Regions from separate parts of the Mesorhizobium sp. M0136 genome, predicted to be linked through region 1. Evidence: predicted binding sites of a transcription regulator. Region 1 holds the regulator's gene; each other region holds the start of a gene.

What was found. The regulator LexA, encoded in region 1, represses DNA repair genes until DNA is damaged. The targets are predictions, from matches to a motif close to TGTTCNNNNTGTGTTCNG.
Region 2: NKJ35_RS15590 (DUF3072 domain-containing protein) is a predicted target of LexA. The motif match lies at 5,639-5,656, and genes of this name have one in related genera.
Region 3: NKJ35_RS28855 (helicase-related protein) is a predicted target of LexA. The motif match lies at 4,847-4,864, and genes of this name have one in related genera.

Annotation. Positions count from the first base shown of each region.
Region 1 is NZ_JAMYTP010000004.1:131,072-140,831, reverse strand. It holds gene NKJ35_RS06160 (SurA N-terminal domain-containing protein) at 1-1,501, shown strand, start outside; gene trpD (anthranilate phosphoribosyltransferase) at 1,498-2,508, shown strand; gene trpC (indole-3-glycerol phosphate synthase TrpC) at 2,513-3,325, shown strand; gene moaC (cyclic pyranopterin monophosphate synthase MoaC) at 3,327-3,827, shown strand; gene NKJ35_RS06140 (molybdopterin molybdotransferase MoeA) at 3,827-5,032, shown strand; gene NKJ35_RS06135 (hormone-sensitive lipase) at 5,040-5,870, opposite strand; gene kynU (kynureninase) at 5,968-7,215, opposite strand; gene lexA (transcriptional repressor LexA) at 7,664-8,398, shown strand; partial or broken gene NKJ35_RS06120 (ComEC/Rec2 family competence protein) at 8,392-9,760, opposite strand, start outside.
Region 2 is NZ_JAMYTP010000011.1:119,609-129,368, forward strand. It holds gene NKJ35_RS15565 (hypothetical protein) at 1-717, opposite strand, end outside; gene NKJ35_RS15570 (amylo-alpha-1,6-glucosidase) at 1,334-3,586, opposite strand; gene NKJ35_RS15575 (low affinity iron permease family protein) at 4,143-4,544, shown strand; gene NKJ35_RS15580 (DUF2905 domain-containing protein) at 4,447-4,647, shown strand; gene NKJ35_RS15585 (hypothetical protein) at 5,043-5,168, shown strand; gene NKJ35_RS15590 (DUF3072 domain-containing protein) at 5,386-5,604, opposite strand; gene NKJ35_RS15595 (hypothetical protein) at 5,832-6,074, shown strand; partial or broken gene NKJ35_RS15600 (acyl-[ACP]--phospholipid O-acyltransferase) at 6,870-9,760, shown strand, end outside.
Region 3 is NZ_JAMYTP010000038.1:19,800-29,559, reverse strand. It holds gene NKJ35_RS28870 (CarD family transcriptional regulator) at 1-26, opposite strand, end outside; gene fdxA (ferredoxin FdxA) at 395-733, opposite strand; gene NKJ35_RS28860 (RNA-binding S4 domain-containing protein) at 882-1,268, opposite strand; gene NKJ35_RS28855 (helicase-related protein) at 1,281-4,679, opposite strand; gene NKJ35_RS28850 (TetR/AcrR family transcriptional regulator) at 5,380-6,111, opposite strand; gene NKJ35_RS28845 (FAD-dependent monooxygenase) at 6,047-7,297, shown strand; gene phbB (acetoacetyl-CoA reductase) at 7,363-8,088, opposite strand; gene NKJ35_RS28835 (acetyl-CoA C-acetyltransferase) at 8,193-9,377, opposite strand; gene phaR (polyhydroxyalkanoate synthesis repressor PhaR) at 9,656-9,760, shown strand, end outside.

The DNA.
Region 1 (9,760 bases):
AACCTTCGACAGGAGAACGTTCGAGTACCTGCTTCGGCAGATCGGCATGCGGCCGGAAGACTATTTGAAGAACCGCGCCCAGGTCGCGGTCCGCCAGCAGATCGTCGAGGCGGTTTCGGATGGCCTCAAGGCCCCTGATACATTCTTCAAGGCGGTCGCGCTCTATCGCGGCGAAGATCGCACCATCGACTACCTGACCTTGCCGAAATCGCTTGTCGAGCCGATAGAAGCGCCGTCCGACAGCGTGCTTTCGGCCTATTTCGAGGAAAACAAGAAAACCTACGCCGCTCCCGAATACCGCAAGTTCTCCTATGTCAGGCTCGAGCCGGAAGACATCATGGATTTGAGCGCGGTGACCGACCAACAGGTCAGCGACGACTACAACAAGAACAAGGCGCGCTACACCACGCCGGAGATGCGCACCATCGAGCAGCTTGTATTCAAGACGCCTGATGCCGCAAAGGCGGCGCTCGATTCGCTCAGGACCGGCGCGACCTTCGACAAGATCGTCGCCGCCGAGGGCAAGACCCCGGCCGACACGCTGCTCGGCACGCTGGCCAAGGACAAGATCGCCGACAAGGCGGTCGCCGACGCTGCCTTCAAGCTCAACGTCAATGAGGTCAGCCCGGTCGTACAAGGCGCATTTGGTCCCGTTCTGCTGCGCGTCACCGAGATCAAGCCGGAAGTGGTGAAGCCGCTGGTCGAAGTATCCGAGCAGATCCGCAAGGACCTGGCACTGGGTGAGGCAAGCCGCATCTTGCTGGACGTGCACGACAATTACGAGGATACGCGCGCCTCGGGCAGTTCGCTCGCCGAGGCAGCCGCCAAATTGAAGCTGAAGGTCGTCACCATCGACGCCATCGACCGCACCGGCCAACGGCCGGATGGAAGCATCGTCAAAGACCTGCCGGAATCGCCGGCGCTCATCAAGGCAGTGTTCGAATCCGAACCCGGAACCGACAATGAAGGTCTCACCACCGCCGATAACGGCTTCGTCTTCTACGACGTGAGCGCGATCACGCCGGCCCGTGACCGCACATTGGACGAAGTCCGCCAGAAGGTCGTGGCCGACTGGACCGCGGCGGAGACCACCAAACGGCTCACCGCAAAAGCGCAAGAGCTCGAGAAGCGTCTCAAGGCCGGCGCGACGCTCGAGGTGATCGCCGGTGAGCTCAAGCTCGAAAAACAGACCAAGCGCGGCGTCAAGCGCGATGCTGACGACGTCGATTTCGGCAAGGAAGGGGCCGCCGCGATGTTCGGCGTCGGCGAAGGCGGCACCGGGCTGATCCCCTCGCCCACCGGCGACGGACAAATCTTGTTCAAGGTTGCCGAGGTATTCGAGCCGGCCGGGGCCGACGCCAGCTCAGTACCCCAGGACGCACAGAAATCCTTCACATCCGGCATGTCCGACGACCTGCTCGACCAGTTGGTAGCGCAGTTGCAGACGCAATATGACGTCCGCATCGATCAGACGGCCGTAACCCAAGCCCTGGCCAGATGAGCGCACTGAAGATCCACATCGCCAAGGTCGCCGCCGGCAGCGCTCTTTCTTTCGAGGAGGCGCGCGAGGCCTTCGACATTATCATGTCGGGCGATGCTACTCCGGGCCAGATAGGCGGCTTCCTGATGGCATTGCGCGTGCGCGGCGAGACCGTCAGCGAGATCGCCGGCGCTGTCGCCACCATGCGCGCCAAGATGCTGCGCGTCGAAGCCCCCGAGGGCGCCATCGACATTGTCGGCACCGGCGGCGACAATTCGCACAGCGTCAACATTTCGACCGCATCCGCCTTCGTCATCGCCGGCAGCGGCGTGCCCGTCGCCAAGCACGGCAATCGCGGACTGTCCTCGCTGACCGGCGCCGCCGATGTGCTGATCGCATTGGGCGTCAAGATCGACATCCCTCCGGAGACGATCGGCCGCTGCATTCACGAGGCCGGCGTTGGCTTCATGTTCGCGCCGGCGCATCACCCGGCGATGAAGCATGTCGGCCCGACCCGGGTCGAGCTCGGCACCCGCACCATCTTCAATCTGCTGGGCCCGCTTTCCAATCCGGCCAGTGTCAGACGGCAGATGGTCGGCGTGTTCCTGCCCGAATGGATCATGCCGGTGGCAGAAACGTTGAAGGAGCTTGGCGCCGACCACGCCTGGGTCGTCCATGGCGACGGCTATGACGAGATCACCACCACCGGCGAAACGCAGGTCGCCGAATTGGCCGGCGGCGAGATACGCAGCTTTGTGCTGACCCCGGAAGCAGTCGGGCTGACGCGTCACACCAAGGACGAGTTGCGCGGCGGCGACGCCGCCCACAACGCCCAGGCACTGCGCGACATGCTGGGCGGCGCCGCTGGCGCCTTTCGCGATACGGTGCTGATGAATGCCGGCGCCGGGCTGGTGGTAGCCGGCAAGGCGACGACGCTTGCCGACGGCATGGTAACGGCGGCGCAGGCCATCGACAGCGGCCGCGCGCTGAAAGTGCTCGACAGGCTGGTCGAGATTTCGAACGGTTAAAACCATGTCCGACATCCTGCGCAAGATCGAGGCTTACAAGCGCGACGAGATCGCGGCGGCCAAGGCACGCGTGCCATTGGCCGAGATCAAGGCACGGGCGACGGATGCCGACGCGCCGCGCGGATTTCTTTCCGCCCTTGAAGCAACGCGCAAATCCGGCGGGTTTGCGCTGATTGCCGAAATCAAGAAAGCTAGCCCATCCAAAGGCCTGATCCGCGCCGATTTCGATCCGCCGGCGCTGGCCAGGGCCTATGCGAAAGCCGGTGCCGCCTGCCTTTCGGTGCTGACCGACACACCCTCTTTCCAAGGCGCGCCCGAATTCCTCACCGCTGCGCGCGCTGCCGTCGAGTTGCCTACCTTACGCAAGGATTTCCTGTTCGACCCCTATCAGGTCTACGAGGCCAGGGCATGGGGCGCCGATGCCATCCTGATCATTATGGCCAGCGTCGACGACGCGTTGGCAAGAGAACTCGAAGCGACAGCTTTCGGGCTCGGCATGGACGCGCTGGTCGAAGTGCATGATGAGGCGGAAATGGAACGTGCGCTGCGGCTGTCGTCGCGGCTGATCGGCATCAACAATCGCAATCTCCGGACTTTCGAAACCAGCCTCGAGACCTCGGAACGGCTGGTACCGATGGTGCCGGGCGGCCGCCTTCTAGTCAGTGAGAGCGGAATCTTTTCGCATGACGATTGCCGCCGGCTGGAGCGGAGCGGCATCGCTACTTTCCTGGTCGGCGAGAGCCTGATGCGTCAACAGGACGTGGCTGCGGCAACGCGCCTGCTGTTGACGGGCAAGGCGCCGGCAGAGGCGGTCTGAGATGGCGGCCGCCCTCACCCATCTTGGCGCGCAGGGCGAAGCCAACATGGTCGATGTCGGCGACAAGGCTGAGACGGTGCGCACGGCAGTCGCGGAAGGTTTTGTCGCGATGCGGCCCGAGACGCTGGACGTGATCCTCGCCGGCGACGCCAAGAAGGGCGACGTGCTGGGCACCGCGCGCATTGCCGGCATCATGGCGGCCAAGAAGACGCATGAGCTGATCCCGCTTTGCCATCCGCTGCTGCTGACTAGGATATCTGTCGATATCGAGCCGGACGTCGCACTGCCCGGCCTGAAGGTGACGGCATTGACCCGCGTCACTGGCAAGACCGGCGTTGAAATGGAGGCCTTGAGTGCCGTCTCGGTCGCTTGCCTGACCATCTACGACATGGCCAAGGCGGTCGACCGCGCCATGGTCATCTCCGGCATCAGGCTGGTTGAAAAGACCGGCGGTAAATCCGGCGACTACAAGATCACCGGGGCCACCGAGGCAGGCCGCTAATGGCGCTGGTCCCAGTTGCCGAGGCGCTCGAGCGCCTGCTGGACGGAGCAGTTGCGCTGCCGGGCGAACGTGTCGCGCTGCTGGATGCCGCCGACCGCGTGCTGGCGGAGCCGGTTGTGGCGCTCCGCACCCAGCCGCCGTTCAACGCCTCCGCCATGGACGGCTATGCCGTGCGGGCGGCTGACATCGCGTCCCTACCCGCAAGGCTTTCGGTGATCGGCATAGCGCCGGCCGGACGCGGCTTTGCCGGAACGGTGCAGCAGCGGCAGGCCGTGCGCATCTTTACCGGCGCGCCGCTTCCCGAAGGCACCGACACTATCGTCATCCAGGAGAACGTCCGCGACCTCGGCGGCGGCAGCGTCGAAGTGACAGAGCCGACGGTGCAGGGGCGCAACATCCGCCGCCTTGGGCTCGATTTCGCCAAGGGCGATGTCCTGCTGCCCAAAGGCCGCCTGCTCGATTCGGCCGCCTTGTCGCTGGCGGCATCGGCCAATCACCCCGAGGTCGGCGTGGTCAAACGGCCGCTGGTCGCCATCATCGCCACCGGCGACGAATTGCTGCCGCCGGGCAGCGAGCTTGGCCCCGACCAGATCATCTCCTCTAACGCCTATGGTGTCGCTGCCGCCGCACAGTCGGTCGGTGCGCGGGCGCTCGACCTCGGTATCGCGCCGGACCGCAGGGAGGCGATCGCGGCATTGGTTGAAAAGGCCGTGAAGGCTGGCGCGAACGTCATCGTCACGCTGGGCGGTGCCTCGGTCGGCGACCACGACTTCGTCCATGACGTGCTGATCGGGCAAGGCATGACGCTCGATTTCTGGAAGATCGCCATGCGACCGGGCAAGCCGCTGATGTTCGGGCGGCTGGGCGACATTCGCTGCATCGGCCTGCCCGGCAACCCCGTGGCGAGCCTGGTCTGCGCTCAGCTCTTCCTGAAGCCGCTGCTGGCGCGGCTCGGCGGCCGCGCCTTTCAGCAGGATATCCGTCGGGCACGGCTCGGTGCTGCCATGCCGGCCAACGATCTCAGGCAAGATTATGTGCGGGCTGTTGTCACAGACGACGCTGGTGCGCTCGTGGCGACGCCGTTCGGCATCCAGGACTCCTCGATGCTGAAAATGCTGGCCGATGCCAACGGGCTGATCGTCCGCGCGCCGTTCGCGCCTGCTGCGGCGGCGGGCTCCCCCTGCGACGTGCTGATGCTACGCTGAACCTGCCTCACTCCGAGATCAAGGTCCGGGTCAGCGGATGGTCTGGATCGGCCAAACCGTCGATGATGTTGAAATGATGCCGGTCGGGCTCGACTACGGAGCTGGTCGCGGCACCCAGGCCGATCCAGATGTTGGCCAGCAACGCGCTCTGGCGCAGGAATTCGGCGCGCTCGCCGCCGCCGGCCCAGCAGGTCAGGCGGGCCTTTTCCATCGGGCGCAGCAGCACCGGACTTTCGGCCTGCGCCTCGGCCTCATCGATCGCCAGCGTCTCGTTCATGCCGGTGCGCATGATCGGGCGCAAATCATGCACCCCCGAGATCGACACCACGTGACGAACGCGCCGGACCACTTCGGGCGCCAGCGGCGTCGTCCTGGTAACCATCCGGCTAACAAGATGGCCGCCGGCCGAGTGCCCGGTCAGCATCAGCGGCCCTGCGACCATCGCCGCCGCCTTGCCTATCGCCGCGCCGACTTCCTTGACGATGCCGCCAATGCGTATCTGCGGACAGAGCGTGTAGGACGGCATGGCAACTGCATAGCCGCGATCAACAGCGCCCGCGGCAAGATGTGACCAGAAACTCTTGTCGAATGCCATCCAGTAGCCGCCATGGACGAACACCACGACCCCCTTCGGCTTGGTGGCCGGCAGGAAAAGATCGAGCCGGTTGCGCGGGTTATCGCCATAGGCCAGGTCGAGCCGCGCCCTGCCCTCGGTCGAAAGCGCCTCGCGGAAAACCTGCGCGGGCTCGACCCAGGCCGCCGGCCAGCGATCGCTGCCGGCTATGTTGGCGCCGTTGGCATAGGCGTTGTCCCAATCGGCAATGTGACGTTCGAACACCCTGCGCCCTCCCTGGCAATTATGGCCTTGCAACCTGGCCGCGAGCATCGCGCGGCGCGTCGTCGCCAGCCTCACGATTCCAGCTCTCGCATCGATCTCAAGTGACAGCCGCCTTGATGGCGAAGCGCGCATCCTTCCACGCACCGGTGCACAGGATGTCCTCAAGCACTTCGACGGCCTGCCAGACATCGGCATAGCCGACATAGAGCGGGGTGAAGCCGAAGCGCATGGTCGATGGCGCGCGAAAATCGCCGATCACACCACGTTCGATCAGCGCGCGCATGATCTGGTAGCCATGCTCATGCATGAATGAAATCTGGCTGCCGCGTTTTTCCCCGTCGCGCGTGCTTTCGAGCGTGAGACCGTAAGTGCCGCACTTTGCCTCGACAAGCTCGATGAACAGATCGGCCAGTGCGATGCTCTTCTTGCGCACCGCCGTCATGTCGACATCGTCCCAGATGTCGAGCGCGCCCTTCAGCGTGCGCATCGAGAGTATCGGCTGGGTGCTGCACAGAAACCGGCGGATGCCGGTGCCGGCCGCATAGCCTGGCTCGAAGGCGAAGGGCCGTGCATGGCCCCACCAGCCGGTGAGCGGCTGCTGGATGTCGGAAAGATGCCGCTCAGCCGCATAGATGAAGGCAGGCGCGCCCGGGCCGCCATTCAGATATTTGTAGGTGCAGCCAACGGCAAAATCGGCGTTGGCTTTGTCGAGCTCGACTGGCATCGCGCCAGCGGTGTGGCAGAGATCCCAGACGATCATCGCCCCGGCTTCCTGGGCCCTGCGCGTCAGAGCCGGCATGTCGCGCAGTTCGCCCGATTTGTAGTTGACGTGGTTGACCAGCACCACGGCGGTGCGATCGTCGATCAGCTCCTCGATGGTCGGCGCGTCGACCCCCGAGAGGCGCAGCAGCGCATCTTTTCGCGTCGAAACCACACCCTCAGCCATGTAGAGGTCTGTCGGAAAACTATCGCCCTCGGCGACGATGGCCTGCCGCTCCGGTCGCATGGCCATGGCCGCGTGCAGCAGCTTGTAGATGTTGACCGACGTCGTGTCGCAGACCACCGTCTGGCCGACCGCGGCACCGATCAGGCGCCCGAGCTGGTCGCCAAGTTCAAGCGGCATGTTGAACCAGCGGGCCGTGTTCCATGCGCGGATGAGATCATGCGACCATTCTTCGGTCGCGGCCTTGCGCAATTCATCGAAGGCGGCACGTGAAGCAGCTCCTAGCGAATTGCCGTCGAGATAGATCACTCCTTGCGGCAAGACAAAGCGGTCGCGCATCGCGCGCAGCGGATCCGCGGCATCCATCGCCTTTACGGCCACGAGATCGGGAATTCCCGTCATGATTTGCCTGCTCCCTCAAAAAATCCAACGCAACGCCGGACACGCATCAACTGTTCTTCCATTACCGGATAGCGCGTAGCAAGGCTCCACCGGCGAGAAGCAGCCTGACCAGGCGGTGGAAACCTGGAGTTAGCCCGAGGTTGGCGTTTTGAGTTCGTTTCGTTCACGGTGCATTGACCAAACCGCACAGTCGATACGGGTTCAATTCCGTGCCCTTTGCCGACCGACGGCCGATGCCAGTGCCGCCTTCAAGGAGGCCAGAACGGCGCAAACGAAAGCAGAATCAAGGGGATGAGGCTCGCGGCGGTGAAAATACGGTACGCCGGTAGGGGACGTCGTTTGTTTCCCGAGCCTTAACGCATTCATTAAACTTTAAACAGTTGCGGAACACAACTGGAACAGATAGTGTCTGTTCTGGGTTTGTTTTCTGATTCTGTTGGGGGTCGCTATGCTGACACGCAAACAACACGAACTGCTTATGTTCATCCACGAAAGGTTGAAGGAAAGCGGTATCCCACCTTCCTTCGACGAGATGAAGGAAGCGCTCGACCTGGCTTCCAAATCCGGAATCCACCGACTGATTACGGCGCTGGAGGAGCGCGGCTTCATTCGCCGTTTGCCCAACCGGGCCCGTGCGCTGGAGGTACTACGCCTGCCTGACTCGATCGCCCCCGGCCTCAATGCGGCACGCAAGTTCTCGCCGAGTGTCATCCAGGGCAGTCTTGGGCAAGGTGCCCCTCGGCAGGGCAAGCCCACATCGTCGCGCGTCCCTGCAGCCGGCAATGACGACGATGTCGTCGCCGCCGTTTCGATCCCGGTAATGGGCCGCATCGCCGCTGGTGTGCCGATCGATGCTATCCAGCACCAGACGCATTCGATTTCGGTGCCGCCGGATATGATCATGGGCGGCGAGCATTATGCGCTCGAGGTCAAAGGCGATTCGATGATCGAGGCTGGCATTTTCGACGGCGACACGGTGATCATCCGCAACGCCGATACGGCGAGCCCCGGTGAGATCGTGGTGGCCCTGGTCGACGAGGAGGAAGCGACGCTGAAGCGGTTCCGCCGCAAGGGCGCCTCGATCGCCCTGGAGGCCGCCAATCCGGCCTACGAGACGCGCATCTTCGGACCAGACAGGGTCAAGGTGCAGGGCAAGCTCGTTGGGCTGATCCGCCGCTACTGAGTTGCGCCCTTGGTGCTGGCTTTTGGATTGTCGGCCCTGCGGTATGGCGGCAGGCCGCGCGCCGCGCGTGAAAATTTCCGCTGCACGTGCCAGGGCCGGTATGATTTTTCGACGGCGAAGCGGATTTCGGCGCGTGTTGCCGCTTGTGGATCGAAATAGACGGCCGCACTTCCCGCGCGCGCCAGTTGCCGTTTGGTGACGACGAGGACCAGCCGGTCGTAGTAGCAGGGATTATGGGCGGTGGCGTCGTCGATGACGATCAAGCTGGCGAAGGCGCAGGCTGGCCGTGCGGTATCGCGGTCCTTGGCTTGCGCAATGCGCCGGATGGATGCCTGGCGAGGCAGAGACCGTCCGTGCAAATGAACGGCATGCCCGGCGGTAGGTCGGCCGGATCGGCAATGTCGAATTGCGGATCGTTCTTTCCAGGTGTTTCCGGCGCGACGATAGCCTCTGATGTGAGCGCGCGTTTCCAGTTGTCGATGGTGAACTCATTCGGGCGTGCCCGGTTGACCGCGAGCTCACCGCTGCCGATCGGCAGCGCGACCAGCCGTGCGTCCTCCGAGATCAATACGTCGGGTACGCGCGTCTGGGTTGTCGTTAGCAAGCCGGCGAGCGCAAAAGGAAGTGCCGCGAGCCGCAACCAGGTCGTCGCCATGCTGGCAATGACAAGGGCGATCGTCACCAAAAGGACGGATCTCAGCGAAATCAGCCCAACCGCATCGATTGGCGAGCGCTCGGAGATCCACCCGGACAGGGCGATCATCGCCGTCAGCCCCTTGCCCATCACGTAGAGGAAAGGCCCATCCGCGCCGAACGGCATCGCCAGCGCGCTGAGCACGGCAAAGGGCATGACGACCAGCGAGACGATAGGCATGATGGCCAGATTGGCGAACAGGCTGAGCGGCGCTACGCGCTGGAAATGCCATATGGCGAAAAGCGCCGTGGCGCTCCCTGCAATGATCGAGGTCATCGCCAGGCCGCCCATGCCCAGCAGGACCTTTCGCGTGGCCAAGCGTAGCGGCGACCGCCGGGGCGGCGGCGTGGTGGCCCTGCCGGCGCGGTAATCGGACCAGCCGGCATAGGCGCCGACAAGGGCCGCCGTCGCGGCGAAGGACATCTGGAAACTCGGACCGACCACCTCGTGCGGCGACACCACGATGACCGCGATTGCCGAGATCGCCAGATTGCGCATGGTGAGCGCGGCCCGGTCGAACAGCACGGCGATGAGCATCACCGCCAGCATGATGAAGCTGCGTTCGGCCGCCACCACAATGCCGGAAAAGACGAGGTACGCCGCAATCGAAAAAAGCGCGGCGGCTGCGGCATATTTCTTGACCGGCCGTCGCGATGAGAAGTCGGGAA
Region 2 (9,760 bases), on a different contig from region 1:
CCATCTGCCCCAGACATGGTCGACCTTCGCCTCGATCAAATGCGGATAGAACGCTGCTAACTCCGAGGCGTCGACGAGTTCACCCGAAATCTCGGTGAAGACGACGATGCCGTATTGCTCCGTCGCCACGGTCGTAAGGCCAAGCCGGGGTAAATCGTCAGCAGGCAATGGATAGCGACGTCGCCTGCGTTCGGCATACTGCAATCTAGCGGCTTTATATTCCTCGGAGTCTTTGGACGCTTCCCGTCGCCGTTTCCTCTCCTCCGGTTCTGCGCGGCCTGCCGCCCTTTCGATGCTTGGCCAATGGCGCCTCAACTCCTCGTAAGAACGGAAAGGCACCCTCCAGGCCCGCAGTTCGTCGTCCCAGCTCGCCCATGGAACGGCTCGCAGTTCCTCGAGGACCGTCCGCGAATATGGCGTGCGGATGCGCAGGTCGTCCGCGATTTCCAGATACCGGCTCGACAGGGGATCGAAGGCGAAGGCATCCCGTCCCTTGCTGTCATCATGTGCTGCTCGTAGGTCCGCCTCTTGCGCAAGCCAGCGCTGGATCCGCCGCGCTGCAGTCTTTCCCGGCACGAACCAGCTTTTGCGCTCGTCACTCCACCTGGCGCGCGGGAATGTCTGTCGAAACCGCTCAACCGCCGCGCGATCGTACGGAAAGCGCGCTTCGGCACCAGTAGCTGTCTGCGGTGCAGCAGAGACGTCGGATTTTTCCATCAGATTGCGAAGCACAACACTGCTCCCAAAGAACGCGGTGCAGGTCATTTGGGTCCGAAAACACCAGGACGTTCGGTCAGAGCCGCAAGGGGAAGCCAATGAGGCGATCGGTGAAACTGCTCAACGCCCTGGCGTGGCGAAACCTTCGCCGCGCCGGACCGTTTACTCTGCTCCAGGAGAGGTCCACTCATGCCCAGACGAGATGCAAAAAACCCAACGGCCAGACGGCCAACGAGCCCTCGTTCGCGTCCCCTGAAAGGCGAGGAGACGGAAGTTAACCACATCGTCGAAACGCAAAGTTTGTCGCCAGCCCAGGCGCGAGAGCTTGTACGGCGCCACGGAAACGATTGGCGTAAGATCGATGAAGCCGCCAAGTCCTATAAGGACGACAGCTAAGCACTTCCAAGCCGGGGGAAAGGGAGCTTTGTCACGGCAACCGGCGGAGTTGCAAAATCGAGCGGATCGGCTTGGGCGACGAATGACCACCATCGCAACCTTCAACGCAAAACGGCGGGGCAGCGATCTGGTCCGGGTTCATGTTGCTCTTCTTGAGCAGACGCGCGGCCCTCTACACGTAGGACCTGAAAGTAGGCAGATGGTTCCGCCGGAGCAAACCTCATAAGCAGGCCAAGCGCAAGTTCGGGCCGGTGGCACAACTTCGCGCTTCCACCAGTGAAGGATCGCCGTCGCTCACTTGCCAACGGGTCTCGGCGCCCTCGCGCCAGAAATGGAGTTCGAGGCGATCTTTGCCCAGGCGCAAGTCGTTCAGGGTGAGTTCGTCTATCCAGTCGGGCAGCCTGGGATCGATGTACAGCTTGCCATCTGGAGCGTCGGGCTGAAAGCCGATGATCGCCTGCAGAAGCGAAAAACAGGATCCGGCCGCCCATGCCTGCGGAACGTTCGCTCCCTTATATTGCACGGGGAAGGTCGTAGGTGTTCGCGGCAACCCGGCGAACAGCTCTGGCATGCGATGTTGCATGAAGTAGATTGCGGCGCTGCTCACGTCGCGAGAAAGGCGACATGCTTCCGCAAAAAAGCCATAGCGCCGGAAGCCGAGCGCGATCAGCCCGTTGTCATGCGGCCAGACGGAGCCGCGTTGATAGGAGTGTGGATTGTAGGCCGGGTGATCGGCTGAAAGTGTCCGTATTCCCCAACCGCTCCACATATCCGTCCTCATCAGCCGATGCACCACCCTGGCGGCTCGGTCGGGTGGGACAATTCCCGACCAAAGACAGTGACCGGGGTTGGAAGCCACGCTCAGCACCGGCTTCTTGTCGCCATCCAACGCGAATGCATAGAAACCGGATGCCTCGTCCCAGAAGACCTGGTTGAATCGATCGAACAAGCACTTGGCTTTGAGGCGAAGCTGCCCGGCACGATCGCCATCGCCTCTGGCATCGAAGATTTCAGCCATGCGCTGCCAAGCATCATAGACATAGCCTTGCAATTCGCACAGCGCCTTGGGTCCCTTCACCAGGGTGCCATCGGGATAAACCAAAGCGTCACCGGCGTCTTTCCAGCTCTGGTTCTCGTACCCCGCAGCCGAGCGGGTTTCGTATTCCTGGAAACCGTCGCCGTCACGGTCCCCATACTGGTCAATCCAATCCAGGCACTTCTCGGCCGTTGCGATGTGTCGTTCGAGCAGGCTCGGGTCGCCGGTGCAACGCCAAGTGTTGTGGAGCACGATAAGATACAGAGGCGTAGCATCGGCCGTGCCGTAATACGGCGTATGGGGGATCAAATTGAAATGGGCGAGTTCGCCGGTGCGAAGCTCATGCATTATCTTTCCCGGTTCCGCATCGCGGTAGTCGTCGCGTTCGGTGGCCTGAAATCGCCCCAAAACGTCCAAGGCGCCGCGCGAAAAATCTGGGTAGATCAAGCCATTCTGCAGAGAGACTATCAGGCTGTCGCGACCGAACAGGCTTATGAACCAGGGCAGTCCGGCGGCTGGCACGTATTCCAGTTCGTCCGTTCCTTCGATCGGCAGCCGCAGCGCGGCCATGTCTTCGACCGCCTGATGGTAGAAGCGGTGAAATTCGCCATTGGAACAGTTGAACTTCAAGGCGCTGCGTTGCCATCCGGCGAGGCGTTTTGCAGTTTTCGACTCGAGGCATTTGTCAATGCAGACTCGGGGCGCGCGATAGATTGTCTCGCCATTGCCAAAGTCATAGAGAAGGCAAGCATGCCATTTCGCGCCCGGTTCGAGCTTGATATCGAAGCTGATCCGGCCATTGGCATAGACGGGCTTTGAGGCCATCCGGCGGACCTTGACAATGACGTCTCGCTTGAAGTCTCGATTCACGTAGGAGGTACGAAGGCTCGCCGCTCTGGACAGCCATTCCGTGGTAATACGTCCGCGGCGGACGATCGCGTCGGCCTTGACTTCGAAAAGATCGGCAAAGTCGCTGCGCATGGCAACTTCCAAATTGAAGCGCACTGACATTTGCCCGTGGTTTACGAGTTCAAGATCCTCATGCAGCCCCCCATCCAAGGCGCGGCCGATTACCAGCCCCAGGCTGCCTGCTGGCACATGGTTCGTTTCCGTCGCGAACCCCTGATTGACCAGATAGATCTTGGCGGCGAAGTAGGCGATGTTTCCGGAATTGAGGAGGTCCCATGCTTGCCCATTGGCAAAGATCTGCCAGCTGGATATCAGGCGTGTGTCAGACGCATATAAGCCATTATAAGTGGGCCAGGCGATCTGGCCATCCGGTTCGGTGACAAGGAAGCTGCGTCCCTGGTTAATCGCCAGGCGCGGCGGTCCGACTGTGATCTCCAGCGTCATTGGTTCAACCGTCACCCGACCGATTTGCATCCATCGGAACAGATTGAACAGCCAATGTCGGCCGCCGCCGCCATCTTCGGCCACGAGAACTCACGTCTGCCTTGAACGCCTGCCCCCAGATTGTCCCGAAATCATGTACCAGGCAGGCGAACAACGACCCGGTCATCGATGAGCTCGAACAATCTGACCTTCGAGCACATACCCGCGAACAGAGGCGGACAAACCCGCCCCCTCCAGCAGAACTGTCAAGCCTGCTCTGGCGAGCACATCCTCCAGCCGACCCACAACGAGGCGCGGCAGGCCTCACCTCATTCATCACCAGCAGCTGGGTGAAACTGTGAGCGCCCGGCCATTGCGAACGTCTGCTGCTCGCCACCAGGATAGAGCCGGCGATCTGCCATCCTCCAACGCGCGAGCCGGAGAAGGATGGACACGCTCTGGCGAGGCCCGGCGACATTGCAATTTGGTCGCTGCGACAGCACGCCTCCATCCGGAGTTGTCCTCGACCGTTTTTCATCAAAATAGTCGCTGGCTTCAGGTGCTTGCAGGCGCCAACCTGCGACCTGTCTCAGATCAAACTGGTGTATTCTCGGCGACTGTCAACGAGGAGAACGGCATTCGGACGCATTGGTGATGAGACATGGACGCCTCCGAACATCTGAAGCAGTGCAGGCCGTGCCCAGGCCAAAATGGCTTTGACAGTCATGGTGTTGCCACACTGGCGATCTGGGCTATGACGCTGTTCATCCAGCTCGCCGAGCACCGCGATACTCAGGCTCTGCACGCCAAGATGGACGAATTGCTTCGCGCAGTCGTCGATGCCGACAATGAGACGGCGAAGATTGACAAGAAAAAACCAAAAGAAATTGAGGCGCAACGACTGCAAAACAGCAATGAAAATGAGCCCAGCCAAGGGACTCACTATATTCCCGGCCGGATCCCCCATGACCAGAACTCTCATTGTCGTTGGTTCGATCGTAGTTGCCATAGGCCTGTTGTGGCCCTGGTTGTCGCGGGTCGGTCTGGGCAGATTGCCCGGTGACATCGTGATCCAACGTGAGAACTTCACGTTTTATGCTCCGATCGGCACCGGGATTCTTATCAGCATCGTGCTTTCGTTTGTTCTGTGGCTGCTCAACCGGTAGCGAGGACGGCGAGCCCGCGTCGCCGGAGGAAAAGAACGACGCAGGCCGATCGAAGCTATCCGATCCGGCAGCAAAAAATATAAGGGAAAAAGTTTGCTGCCAAGGCAGACCTTTCCATCGCATGAGTAAAAAAAGCCCGCCGCACAGTTTGATGCGGCGGGGCCGATCAAGCGCTATAGCACCGGGCGGGGCTCGGGGTCGGGCATGCCCTGTGCGCGCGGATCACAGGGATTTTAGAAGCATCGGCTGCAATACGTCCACCAACCGACGGTTGGACAACACGACGCTTGATTCCGAGAACTTACTGTCAGCGCCGAAGGGGCAAGATAGTTGCCGGAACTCAGCCTTGGCGCGGCACGTTGCTAAGTCGTCGACCTTCGCAAAGGATGCATGCAATGGCGAAAGACATATCTCGCGAGGAAGAGCAACGCGGCACCGAAAAAGTTCTCCTCTGGGGCGCTGCAATCGCCCTTGTCCTTTTTGTGTCTCTGGTGACCATCGCCCTCATCGGGACGTCCTGATCTGTTTCGACAGCAGAATTGGACTGGTGGGCGCGAGGTCTTGCCGGGCTGCTAGGCTAGAAGCCGCTCCCATCCGCCGCTTGTCGTCTCGATCCCGAGTCCAGCAGCAACGCGCGGAATTCAGAAAAATTAATTGCGCGGGTCACAACCGGCAAAACTGTCCCAATCCGAGCCGATCGGCTGTCCTTCTCTGGAGAGGAAAAGCCACGAGAGGACGCTACAGGCCTAACTTCTCCCGCAGCGCATCAATGCGTTTAGAAGCTTCCGCCTTGCTAAGGCCGTCAGCATAGGCGTCAGGCTCGTCGGCCTGTTCGGCCAGAGTTTTCAAATAGGACGCTTGTGCGGGGGTCATTGGATCATCTCCGCTGACCCAATCTTCCGGGTCCTTTTCGACATTTGCCGACGCCTCGACTTTTGGGTTGTACCGGTCGACCATGCTCAATCTCCCTTGATGATCACCACAATGAGAATGATCATGATTTGTTCCGCCACCGTGCAGCGTGGGCCAATCGCACAGCTAGGCCGCTCGGCGCCTCACTCAAGATATCGCTAAGTATGGATGAGCCCGCTTCCTCCAATCGATGGATGAAGCCGATCGTGGGCCGGTGCTACTTTGATGCATCGCGCGACTTACCCGACAAGTGCTGGCTCCAGGGGCAAAATATGAGCAAGAGGACTCTCATTGCCATCGCAATCCTCGCGAACAGTGTCGGCTGTGCCGAAGCCAAGGACCGTAAGGTCGAAACCGCGACCCTGGGCACGTACGCCAATTCGAAGAACCTGCCGGTTTGCACCGCGTCGAGCTCAGTCTTCGAAGTCCTCGGTGATAAATGTTTTCTCGTCCCAGGTTCGATGATCTATGGCGACATCGCCGAACTCTCGCAGACAATCACCTTGAGTTGGTAGCCGAAGCAACAGCCTCCCAGCGCAACCTCCATTCTCCGGTATGACGTTGCCCTTGCAGGTGCTGCCGGCGCCCCTGATACTGACCAGCGCAATCTCCAGTCACCACGGGCCTCTCGAAAATTCTTGTGCCGTCCGCACCTGCCGTCGAGCGTGTCGCGCCAACATAGCAGCGCCTCTGCATCGTGTGGGCAACCCAACGCATGCCTTCCGATCCGGAAACTCGCTTGCGCGTTTCATCGTCCGTTCGGCAGTGGAAAATTAGGCGGATATGGCAGTGCTCAGATTGGCGGCGCCGTTCTGCGATCCGCTCGGAGAGGGTGGCGGGTATCCGGGCTGGAAACAGACCAACGCCGGCGCAACCTCACCCTGAAACCAAAAGACAATATCCATGACATCCAACAGCTATGCCTCCCAAGGGTCCAAGCGCCTGCAGACATTCACCATGCCAATTTCCCTATCGCCGCTCCGATAATGAGGGCGGCATCAATTTCATGGAGCAAGCTTTGTCGCCAAGGGGTTCCGATGGCCGCGACCAGGCTCGTGCATACCTCGATCACCATCGCCAAGAATGCGAGACGCGGGAGAGGCAAGCCGCTTCATGAACCGGCTGGAAGATCCAAACCCAAAGTGGCTGATGGGTGGGAGCCGCAGTAACGAAGTGTAACCGGGTTGCCACTACAAAAGCTCAAACCGTGCAAGACCGCTGATCGATACGACCTCGATCTTCAACGGTCTTGCCCAAAGGAAGCCGCCGCAATGGAAATCGCCTCGAACGACGACACGAACAGTCATTTGATGAGGTCACGGCGCTTTGCGCCTCTCTTCTGGACGCAGTTCCTGTCCGCCTTCAACGACAATTTCCTCAAAAACACGCTGGTGTTCCTTATTCTGTTCACCCTGGCGGCCGACAAGGCGGCATCACTGGTCACGCTGGCGGGAGCGGTATTCATGGCTCCCTTCCTGCTCTTGTCCGCCCTTGGTGGCGAGATCGCCGACCGGTTCGACAAGGCCCTAATCGCCCGTCGGCTGAAATTCGCCGAGATCGCCGCTGCGGCTGTCGCTGTCGTTGGAATCGCGCTGGCGTCGATCCCGGTGCTGATGATCGCGTTGCTCATGTTCGGCGTCATCTCGGCACTGTTCGGACCGATCAAGTACGGCATCCTGCCGGATCATCTCGAGCGCAAGGAATTGCCTCGCGCCAATGCCTGGATCGAATCGGCAACCTTCGCCGCCATCCTCGGCGGCACTATCGCCGGAGGCGTCGTCTCGGCCGATGGCATAGGCGTCTCGGTGTTCGGGCCGATCATGATGATCCTTGCCGTCGCCTGTTGGCTTGTCAGCCGCTACATCCCGTCGACCGGTCTTGCGGCTCCCGGCCTAGTCATCGACAAAAACATCTTTCGCTCGACGTGGCGACAGCTGAACGGCCTGCGTGCCGACAAGCGGATCTGGCGCGCCGGACTGATGACGTCGTGGTTCTGGCTGATCGGGGCCATCGTCCTTTCGATCCTGCCTACGTTGGTGAAGGATTCGCTCGGTGGCGGAGAGATCGCTGTCACCGCCTATCTCGCGGTGTTCGCCGTCTCGATCGCCATTGGCTCTGCTATAGCCGCATGGATGTCGCAGGGCCGCATCGTGCTCTTGCCGGCCCCGGTTGGCACGGCGTTGATGGCGCTGTTCGGCTTGGACCTGGCCTGGACCATCTGGAGCACGCAGCCCTCGCTCAGGGCCGAAACGCTCGCAACATTCTTCGCCCGGCCAAACACGGTCCATGTTGCGATCGACCTTGCGGGAATGGCTATTGCCAGCGCCTTTCTTGTGGTGCCGACCTTCGCCGCAGTGCAAGCCTGGGCGCCCGAAACGCGCCGCGCTCGCGTCGTCGCCGCCGTGAGCATCGTCAATGCAGGCTTCATGACGTTAGGTGGCATAGTCGTCGCCGCGATTCAGGCAGCCGGCGTCTCCACTGGAGGGATCCTGTTCGGCCTCCCGCACTCAACGTAGTCGCCGCCTGGCTGATGCTGAGATACCTGCCGACAAATGCCTTCCGCGACTTCGTTTCCATCCTGTTCCGAGCCTTCCATCGTCTGGAGGTGGAGGGGCTGGAGAACCTCAAGGCGGCGGGCCCGGCACCAATCCTGGCGCTCAATCATGTCAGCTTCCTCGACGGTCCGCTGGCTCTGACGCTGACGGATGAGGAGCCGGTGTTTGCCATCGACTACACCATCGCCCAAGCCTGGTGGATGAAGCCGTTTATGAAACTTGCCCGCGCCCTGCCGCTCAATCCGGCCAAGCCGATGTCGACCCGCACGCTTATCAAGATCGTGCAAGGCGGCGATCCACTCGTCATCTTCCCGGAAGGCCGCATCACAGTGACGGGCGGCCTCATGAAGGTCTATGACGGTGCCGCCATGGTGGCCGACAAGACCGGCTCGATGGTCGTGCCGGTACGCATCGAGGGGCTGGAGAAGAGCTATTTTTCGCGGCTGACCTCGGTGCATGTGCATCGCCAGCTGTTCCCGAAGGTCAAGGTGACCATTCTGGAGCCGGTCAAGCTTGAAGTACCGCTGGATCTGAAGGGCCGCAAGCGGCGCGCCGCGGCGGGCGCTGCCCTTTACCAGGTCATGTCGGATCTCGTCTTCCGCACCCAGGACATTGACAAGACCGTGCTGGAGAAGATCATTCAGACGGCGAACGAACGCGGCATGAAGCAGCTCGCCGTGCAGGACCCGGTCACCGGTTCGCTGAGTTACGGCAAGCTGCTGACAGCCGCCGCCGTGCTTGGCGAGAAATTCAAGCACCTCTATGCCGGCCAGCAGACGCTCGGCATTATGCTGCCCAACGCCAACGGCGCCTGTGCGACGCTGCTCGGCGTCATGTCGGCGGGCAAGGTTCCGGCGATGATGAACTTCACTGCCGGTGCGGCCAACATCCTCTCCGCTTGCCAGGCCGCCGAGGTGCGCACCGTGCTGACCTCCCGCACCTTTGTGGAACAAGCAAAACTCGGCGCCGTGGTCGAGGAGCTCGGCCGCTCGGTCGACATCGTCTGGCTCGATGATCTGCGGGCCACAATTGGCTTCAAGGACAAGCTGCTCGGCCTTTTGCGCAAGAATACCCCCCGGGTGGCCCGCAAGCCCGAAGACCCAGCGGTGATCCTCTTCACCTCGGGGTCCGAAGGCACGCCCAAGGGCGTGGTGCTCACCCACCGCAACATCCTGGCCAATGCCGCGCAAGCTGCTTCGCGGATCGACTTCCATTCGGGCGACAAGGTCTTCAATGTGCTGCCGATCTTCCATTCTTTCGGCATGACGGCGGGCACCGTGCTGCCGCTCATCTCGGGCGTGCCGATCTATTTCTATCCCTCGCCGTTGCACTACCGGATCGTGCCGGAGCTTGTTTACGCCTCAAACGCAACGATCATCTTCGGCACCGATACGTTCCTTGCCGGCTATGCCCGCACCGCGCACCCTTACGACTTCCGCTCAGTGCGCTACTGCTTTGCCGGCGCGGAACCGGTCAAGGCTTCGACGCGCGCGACGTATATGGAAAAGTTTGGCCTGCGCATCCTCGAAGGCTACGGCGTGACCGAGACCGCGCCGGTGATCTCCATCAACACCCCGATGTACAACCGCTCCGGCAGCGTCGGCAAAATCATGCCGGGTATGGAATATCGCCTGGATCCGGTCCCC
Region 3 (9,760 bases), on a different contig from region 1:
TTCTTCTGCGGGGTGATCGTTGCCATTACGCCCTGAACTCCTTGTTGTGGTACCGGCATCGTGCCGGCCCGAACTCGTGCGACCGGGGTGACCGGTCCTTAGCCACACAACGATGAACTCACCGGAAAGGCCAGGACCGGCAAATCGCAACATTGCGACCGCCTGCCCCAGATCGCTCTGGTCCGGATTGAGAAATTCACCTTTCAGTGATTTGGGGCGTTTGCGCCATAAATCGACGTTGTGTCACCGGCATGTTTGGCTGATGTAACACAAAAAGTCGGAAGAATCAAGGTTTTGCTGCACGCGCGAAGGCCACGCGCCGTCGCCGCCTGTCAAGGCAGTTAATGTATCACGTCTGTTAAGCGGCGTCAGGCCGCCGCAGCTGGCCGGCTCGTCAGTCGCCTTCGCCGGGCTCGGGGGAGAAATATTTCTCGAACTTGCCAGTTTCGCCATCGAAAGTTTTAGCGTCGGCCGGCGGCTCCTTCTTGGCGGTGATGTTGGGCCATTTCTCGGCATATTCGGTGTTGATCTGCAGCCATTTGTCGAGGCCCGGTTCGGTATCGGGCTTGATCGCGTCGGCCGGGCATTCCGGTTCGCAGACGCCGCAATCGATGCACTCGTCCGGGTGGATGACGAGCATGTTCTCACCTTCGTAGAAGCAGTCGACCGGACAGACCTCGATGCAGTCCATGTATTTGCATTTTATGCAATTGTCGGTCACGACATAGGTCATTGGTCGGCTCCGGGACGTCCCATTTTGTTGGGCTTTTTTGGTGAGGTAACGCCTTTGTCCGCTGGTGGCAAGGGCGGCCCCTGCCAGCGGTGCCGCGGTTTCCGGAATGGAATTCCGGAAGGCCGGCAAAGCGGGCGTTCGACCTTGCTCAATCGTCGCCGAGCAGGTGGTCGGTCTGGCGGCGTTCCTTCTTCGTCGGGCGACCGCTGCCGGCCTCGCGCAACGGCGGCACCGCATCCGGAAGCGCCTCGCCCTTGGGCGTGGCGGGCGGCGACATGTCCTCGTAGAGCAGGCGGGCCTCTTCGGCCGGGCCACGCCGTACGCCGGTGCCAAGGACTTTCCAGACGAAGATCCGCCGCTCCAGCGTGATGGTCAAAACGTCGCCCGGCCGGACCGCATCGGAGGCCTGCGCTGCTTTGTCGCGATTGATGCGGACGCGTCCGGCGACGACCAGCTTGGCTGCCAGCGTGCGCGATTTTACCGCGCGCGAGAAGAACAGCCACTTGTCGATGCGCTGGCGGGCATCAGTGACCATTGGACGAGCAGCTTACTTCTTCAGCTGGTCGCGCAACGCGGCGAGCTTGGCGAAGGGCGAGTCCGGGTCGAAGCGGACCGGGCGTTCCTCACGCGGTTTCGACTGGAAGGCGGGCTTTGCGCCTTGGGCGCTGCCTTTGCCGTCCTGCCGGCCAGCCTTCCAGTCGGGCCGGTTTTCGCGCCGGTCGGGGCGGTCGCCTTGTGGCTTGCCGGCGCGCTGCTCTCCAGCCTCGCCTTGCGGTTTAGGCTTGAACTTGCTGCGATCGAAGCGCGGTTTGCCGGCGCCGTCACGCGGGTCGTGGCGCCCCTGACGGGCGGCCCGGTCGCCTGGTGTCGGTTGCCCGCCCGCATCTACCGGCGCATCGCTGCGACTGTCCGGCGCAGCTTGACCATTGCGCGCGCGAGCGCCCCGTTGATTGTCCCGGGGGCGGTTGTCATGCTGGCGATGACGCGGGCGCTGGTCGAAACGACCCTGCCGCCACAACAGGATAGGTTTTGGCTCCTCCGCCTCCGGGGCAGCGTCGTCGGCGACTGCTTCCGCCGTCGCTGCAGGTTCGGCCGGCGATGCTTCCGTCGTTTCGAAGATCGGCGGCTCTGCCGGTGCCATAGCCTCAGTTTCCGCCCCAAGTTCCGCCGCCCTTGGCTCGGCCGCTGGTTCTGCAACCGCTTCGGCGGTGGGCAGGATCTCTTGCGTGACTTCTGCCGCAGCTTCAGGGGCTGGAGCTTCCGCGACAGGCTCTGCCGTCGCTTCGGTTACAGCTTCGGCCGCCGCCTCCGCAACGGGAGCCGCATTCGACACGGGTTCCGAAGCCTCCGCCGGCAGCTCTGCCGCGGCAGATGCTTCCGCCATCCTCGCCTGCTCGACTCGTGTTGCGTCTTCAGCCGCCTGCTTTGCAGCGGCCGCTTCGCGCGCGGCATTGTCCTGTGCTTCGAGCCGCGCCTTGACCTCGGCCGCCGGTTTGGCATCGGCGCGATAGCCGAGCCCCTTCAGGATTTCTTCCATGTCGTCGGCGGTCGCGCCGAGGATCGACATCATCGGCGGCGTCACCATGAAGGACTGGCCGTCATAGGCGCCATCGGGGCGAGGCCCGAGGCCCGGCTTCCAGTTGGTCGCCGGTCGGATCAGGTCGGCCAGCCGCTCGAGAATATCGACGCGTACAGCACGCCGGCCGAGATTGCGGTAGCCGGCAAGCTTGTAGAAGGTCTTGTCGAAGGTCGGATCGATGACCACCGAGGTGCGGCCGGAGGCCAGTGCGTGAACGACATCGCCGAAGCCGGGCTTGTCCTTGCCGTCGTTTCTCAGCGCCCACAGCAGCGTGATCAACCCGGCCGGCGCCGGCTTGATCAGTGCCGGCACAAAGACATGGTAGGCGCCGAAGCGCACGCCGAGGCGGCGAAGCGCCGCGCGGCCTTCCTGGTCGAGCGACTTCATCTCGTCGGCGATGTCGCGACGATTGATGAGGCCGAAATGCTCGACAAGCTGGAAAGCGATGCCGCGGCCGATGCCGGAGATCTGCTCGGCATTCTTGAGGTCGACCAGCGGCTTCAGCAGGGATTCGATCTGGAAATTGACGAAGCGCTCGGCGCGCGCCGCAACCTTGTCGCGGGCCGGACCGGTGAGCTGCTCGTCGGCCAGCAGGACGAGACGCGGCTTCAAAGCGTCTTCGCCGGCGACCAGCGTGCCGATCGGCGCGCCGATCCAGCGCAGCGTGCCATCCGAACCCAGGGCGATGTCGCCATTGGCAGAGGCGCCGAAGCGCTCGGCCCGCGCCTCGAACTCGGCGGCAAGCGCCTTCTGCGCCGCCGCCCGCACCGCCTTGGCATCCTCGCCGCCGGCGCTCTGGTCGGCGGTAAAGCGGAAACCCTGCAGCTCGCCGACATGATGGCCTTCGACGAGGACGGTTCCGGTTGGGCTGATTTCGGCTTCAGGCATCGTGTTTTCTCTAAGGCGCCGCATGAGGACGGAAGTCCTGCGGTCTACAAAACGTTTCGTCAACCGCTCATGCAGCGCATCCGACAATCTGTCTTCGATTTCGCGCGTCTTTTCCTGCCAGTGTGCCCGATCGGCCAGCCACCCGGGTCGGTTGGAAACGAAGGTCCATGTGCGGATCTGGGCAATCCGGTGCGACAGCGTGTCGATGTCGCCTTCGGTGGAGTCGGCACGGCGCACCTGCTCGGCCATGTAGTTCTCGTCGACATGGCCATGCCTGGCAAGGTCCATGTAAATAGAGGCGATCAAGTCGGCGTGCTGGGCCGGCGCGATCTTCCTGTAGTCGGGCAGCGCGCAGGCTTCCCACAGCAGCGCCACGCGTCTGGCATCGGTGGTGAGTGCCCGGACATCCTCGTCGCGCGACAGATGCTCGAGCGCCTGCGCGTCCACGGCCGGCAGCGCGCGCGTCAGGCCTTCGACCGGGGCGTTGGTCTCGATCGAGCGCTTCAGCGCATCGAGGTTGGCGAAATCGAAATGCGCGGTGCGCCACTGCAGCACTTTCACCGGGTCGAAATCATGCGCCTCGATCTTCTTGACCAGTTCCTCATCCAGCGGATCGACCTGGCCGGTGACGCCGAAGGTGCCGTCGCGCAGATGCCGGCCGGCGCGGCCGGCAATCTGGCCGAGCTCGGCCGCTGTCAGGTTGCGGTACTGGTAGCCGTCGAATTTACGGTTCTGGGCGAAGGCGACGTGGTCGAGGTCGAGGTTGAGGCCCATGCCGATGGCGTCGGTTGCGACGAGGTAGTCGACGTCACCCGACTGGAACAGCGCCACCTGGGCGTTGCGGGTGCGCGGGCTGAGTGCGCCGAGCACGACGGCGGCACCGCCTTGCTGGCGGCGGATCAGCTCGGCAATGGCATAGACCTCGTCGGCCGAGAAGGCGACGATCGCGGTGCGCCGCGGCAGGCGGGTCAGCTTCTTCGAGCCGGCATAAGCAAGATGCGACAGCCGTGGCCGGGTCACCACCGACACGCCCCGCAGCAGGCGCTGCAGGATGCCGTGCATGGTGGCCGCGCCAAGCAGCAGCGTCTCCTGGCGGCCGCGCAGATGCAGGATGCGATCGGTAAAGATGTGGCCGCGTTCGAGATCGCCGGCGAGCTGGACCTCGTCGATGGCAACGAAGGCGGCGTCGGTCTCGCGCGGCATCGCTTCCACCGTGCAGACCGAGTATTTCGCGCCAGCCGGCTGGATCTTTTCCTCGCCGGTGATGAGCGCAACCTTATGGGCGCCGACCTTCTCGCAGACGCGCGCATAGACCTCGCGGGCAAGCAGCCTGAGCGGCAGGCCGATGACGCCGCTTTCATGCGCCACCATGCGTTCGATGGCGAGATGGGTCTTGCCGGTGTTGGTCGGGCCGAGCACGGCCGTCACGTCCCGGCCGGTCAGGATCAGCGGTTCAGTGTGTTTCGGATGGATGTTCATCGGCCTGGAAATAAGGCTCTCCGCCTCGCATTGTCGGGAGCGCGCCCATATTGGCCGCGTATGACAGGCGACACATAGGGATTTCGGGCGCGAAGCGAAAGCGGAATGTGCCGAGGGCAGGCCGATTGGTCGCTTCAAAGCCAGAAAATCTGTTCCCGATTAACAGTTGGAACGAGTCTGGAACGAATCAGCGACGAATCACTGACTCTCGCCGATTCAGGTTTTGTTCACGGCTACATCTGGGTTTTCTGCCGGCATACCTCACCACATGCTGAATCACGGGAACTGGCCCGATTCATGCAAGCGGCATCCAGGCGAGCACCATGGTTAACCTTTGCCGGTGAATGGTCGTGGGTGGCCAATCTGCTTCGCACAACATTATGAAATTATTGATGTTTCCTAACGCGCCTTAATCATTTCGAGGGAGTTTTCAGCTCTCGTCGTTAACGTTCCGCTCAAAGCCGGAACGAATCGGCGACGAATCAGAGATAGCCGAAGTTTCTTGGTTTGTTCACCGCAACATGTTGTGTTGTGAACAGCTTCTCCACCGAGAATCCACAGGCAGCCGGGCGGTTTTTGCACAGGCTGCGCAGCGGCCATTAACCTTTGCGTGCTGGTTCGGCACACACCGGCGTCATGGCCATCGGTCGGCGCACTTGCCGCATGAGGCTCAGACTCGGCCCCACGCTGAACGGCTTGTTCAAGGCACATCCTCTCCGACGGCATAGCGCTGCAATGTAGGGCCGACGGTCTGGATGATTTCGTCGTGAGACAGGGCGACGACCGGTGGTAGGCGCAGCAGGTAACGGCACATCGCCAAACCCAGCAGCTGGCTGGAAATGAGCCCGGCCCGCCGGCCCGCATCGGCGGGATCAGCGACCGCCGCAACCAGTGGCCTCACCTGGTTGGCAAATACATCGCGCAACTTTTCGGCGGCGAATTCGTTCGACGTCGCCGACCGCAGCAGAATTGCCATGCCGGTACCGTTGGCCGGATATTCCCAGATTTCGAGAAATCGCCTGATCAGTGTCTTGCCGATGGCGGTTCGATCGATCACCCGCAGTGCCGGCAATTTCAGGTCGACGACCGCCGCTCTGGCGAATAGCTCGTCCTTGCTGCGGAAATAGCGGATCACCATGGCCGGATCGATCGAGGCATGGGCGGCGACGTCGCGGATGGAGGCGCCGTCATAGCCGTGCTTGGCGAACAGCAGCCTCGCGGCTTCGAGGATCTGGGCGCGGGTGCGGTCCGACTTGCTGGTTTTCTTCTGCTGATTCTCGCTCATGAAATCCATATGCCAACGGCTGTTGACAAATGCAATGGCTTCGGCTAGAAAGTCAACATGTGTTGATAAATGGAGAGCGAAAATGTTGCCTGATGCAACGGAAGTCCTGATTATCGGCGCCGGCCCGACCGGCTTGGCGCTGTCCATCGTGCTGCACCAGGCCGGGGTCGACCATATTCTGATCGACAGGCTTGGGGAGGGCCTTCAGACCTCGCGGGCCGGCGTCATCCACGCTCATACGCTGGAAGCGCTGGAGCCGCTGGGCGTCACGCAGCGGCTGAGCGAACTTGCCCTGAAGCTGCATAATTTCGCCATCCGCGACCGCAACCGGACACTGCTCAAGCTCGATTTCGGAAAGCTTCCGTCGAGGCATCCCTATCTGATGATGCTGCCTCAGAATCTCACCGAGCAGGTGTTTGCTGAGCGGATTACGGCCCTGGGCGGCGTGATCCACCGCATGGTCGAGGCCAAAGCGGTGGTTCAGGACACTGACGGTGCGCGCGTGACGGTGGTCGAAAACGGCCGCGAGAAGATCATATCGACACATTACGTCGTTGGCGGCGACGGCATGCACAGCCTGGTGCGCAACTCGGCCAGCATCGAGTTCGACGGCGCGGCCTATGAGGCGTCGTTCGTTCTCGCCGACGTTCGTCTCGACTGGCCGGTTGGGCCAACCGAAGTGTCGCTGTTCTTTGCGCCAGCCGGACTGGTGGTGGTGGCGCCGCTCCCAGATGGATCGTACCGCGTCGTCGCGACAATGGACGATGCACCGGAAAAACCCGCAGTCGCAGACATACAGGTGCTGCTCGACAGCCGTGGACCGAGCAAAGAAAGAACCCGCGTGCTCGACCTGTCGTGGAGCTCGCGGTTTCGCGTGCATCACCGCCTGGTCCGGTCATACCGCAAGGGCCGGTTGTTCCTGATGGGCGATGCCGCGCACGTGCACAGTCCGGCGGGAGGGCAAGGCATGAATACCGGCATCGTCGACGCGGTCGTGCTTGGCCAATTGCTTGGCGACGTGGTGAACGGCGTGCGCCCCGAAGCGGAGCTCGAACTCTATGAAACGCTGCGACGCCCGGCAGCCCAAGAGGTGCTTGACCTGGCTGGCATGATGACCGTCATGGCGCTTACCCGCAGTCCGGTGAAGCGGTTCGTTCGCAACCTCGTACTATCGGTGCTGAACCTCACACCACTCCTGAAGCGCCGCATCGCATTGAAGCTGTCGGGCCTCAGTCGGGCGCCGCTTGCCCGTCTGCCGGCACCCGCGCGGGAGGCAGGTTCAATTACCCGAACCCAGCCTGAAGCCAGCCCAGCGCTGAAGCTTGCCGCGTGACAGCCCGGTTATCTGCCCGTACCTGCTGTCGGGCCGGTACGGGGGCATCCGCGACATCCCAAGCCTCAGCTGATGTACTGCCCGCCATTGGCTGATATGGTCGAGCCGGTGATGAAACCGGCGTCGTCGGACGCGAGGAAGACGACGCAGCGCGCGATCTCCTCCGGCTCGCCGAGACGGCCGACCGGGATGTGCGGGATGACACGCTCGTTGAGCACCTTCTCGTCCATCGCCTTGACCATCTCGGTGGCGATATAGCCGGGGCAGATGACGTTGACTGTGATGCCGGCGCGCGCGCCTTCCTGGGCCAGTGCCTTGGTGAAGCCGATGTCGCCGGCCTTCGAAGCCGAATAATTGACCTGGCCGACCTGGCCTTTCTGGCCGTTGATCGAGGAGATGGTGATGATGCGGCCGAACTTGCGGTCGCGCATTCCACCCCACAACGGATGCGTCATGTTGAAGACGCCGGAAAGATTGGTGTCGAGGACCTCTTTCCATTGCTCGCGCGTCATCTTGTGGAACATCGCGTCGCGGGTGATGCCGGCATTGTTGACCAGCACCGAGACGGGACCGAGATCGGCCTCTATCTGTTTGATGCCGGCAGTGCAGGCTTCATAGTCGGCGACCGACCATTTATAGACCGGGATGCCGGTTGCTGCCTTGAACTTTGCCGCCGCATCCTCATTGCCCGCGTAGTTCGCGGCCACCGAATAGCCGGCGCTTTTCAAGGCGACCGATATCGCCGCGCCGATGCCGCGCGACCCGCCTGTGACGATTGCAACCTTTGTCATGTGTCCTCCCGGGAAATGCAGATGACTGCGCGTTGAAGCGGTGGGGTTTGCCCTCTATTCCCTACTCGCTTTGCGCCAGTATCCTACTCGTATCGCCTATCTCATCACAATGCTTCCACGCACATGGCAACGCCCATACCGCCGCCGATGCACAGCGTGGCAAGACCTTTCTTGGCACTTCTGCGGCGCATCTCGTAGACCAGCGTGTTGAAAATGCGGGCGCCCGAGGCGCCGACCGGATGGCCGATGGCGATGGCGCCGCCATTGACGTTGACGATCGACGGGTCCCAGCCCATGTCCTTGTTGACGGCGCAGGCCTGCGCGGCGAAGGCCTCGTTGGCTTCGACCAAATCGAGGTCGCCGACCGACCAGCCGGCCTTGGCCAGCGCCTTGCGCGAGGAGGGGATCGGTCCCGTCCCCATGATTTGCGGGTCGACGCCGGCGGTCGCCCAGGAAACGATACGCACCAGAGGTGTGATGCCGCGCCTTGCGGCTTCCGCTTCGGTCATCAGCACCACGGCTGCGGCGCCGTCGTTGATGCCCGAGGCATTGGCTGCTGTTACCGTGCCTTCCTTGTCGAACGCCGGCTTGAGTTTGGTCATGGCATCGATTGTGGCGCCGTGGCGGATGTATTCATCCTGGTCGACGACGGTGTCGCCCTTCCTGCCCTTGACTGTGAAGGCAACGATCTCGTCCTTGAATTTTCCGGCTTTCTGCGCGGCCTCGGCCTTGTTCTGGGAAGCCAGTGCGAACTGGTCCTGGTCGTCGCGGGTAATCTGGAACTGGCGAGCGACGTTCTCCGCGGTGTTGCCCATATGATAGCCGTAGAAGGCATCGGTCAGGCCGTCCTTGATCATGGTGTCGATCAGCTTGAAGTCGCCCATCTTGACGCCACCGCGCAGATGTTGCGCATGCGGAGCCATCGACATCGATTCCTGGCCGCCGGCAACGATGATCCTCGCGTCGCCCTGGGCGATCTGTTGCATGCCGAGCGCGATGGCCCGCAAGCCCGAGCCACAAAGCTGGTTCAGGCCCCAGGAGGTAGCCTCCTGCGGCACGCCGGCGGCCATAGCCGCCTGCCGCGCCGGGTTCTGCCCTTGGGCCGCGGTCAGGATCTGGCCGAGAATGACCTCGTCCACCTCCTTGCCCTCGACGCCGGCACGGACAAGCGCTTCCCTGACGGCGACCGCACCCAATTCATGGGCTGGCGTGTTGGCGAAGGCGCCGTTGAAGGAGCCGACAGGCGTGCGCGCTGCACTGGCGACAACGATGGCGTTGGAAGCGGACATGTTCTTCTCCAGGCTTTCGGGGAACGATTTCGGGTGCCGTCGGGGACTTTTCTTGCCCTTTCCACAACCCGAGTCAAACCCGAAATGGGCATGGCGTCCGACTGCCGCAAGCAGCCCGCCCGTCGCTGCAACGGCGGCCCGTCCGTGCTGCGCAGCATAAAATGTTCCCGCACTGCACAAACTGCTTGGATTCATGACACTTTTGCGCATATCCTTTAAAAAGGCGCAATCGTTACCGGCGGCTTACTTAAGCTGCCCGGTGTCCGGGGAGGATGCAGATGGCCGCAAAAGACGAACCTATTGTTATCAAGAAATATGCCAATCGCCGTCTCTACAATACGGGCACCAGCACCTATGTGACGCTCGAGGATCTCGCTGAAATG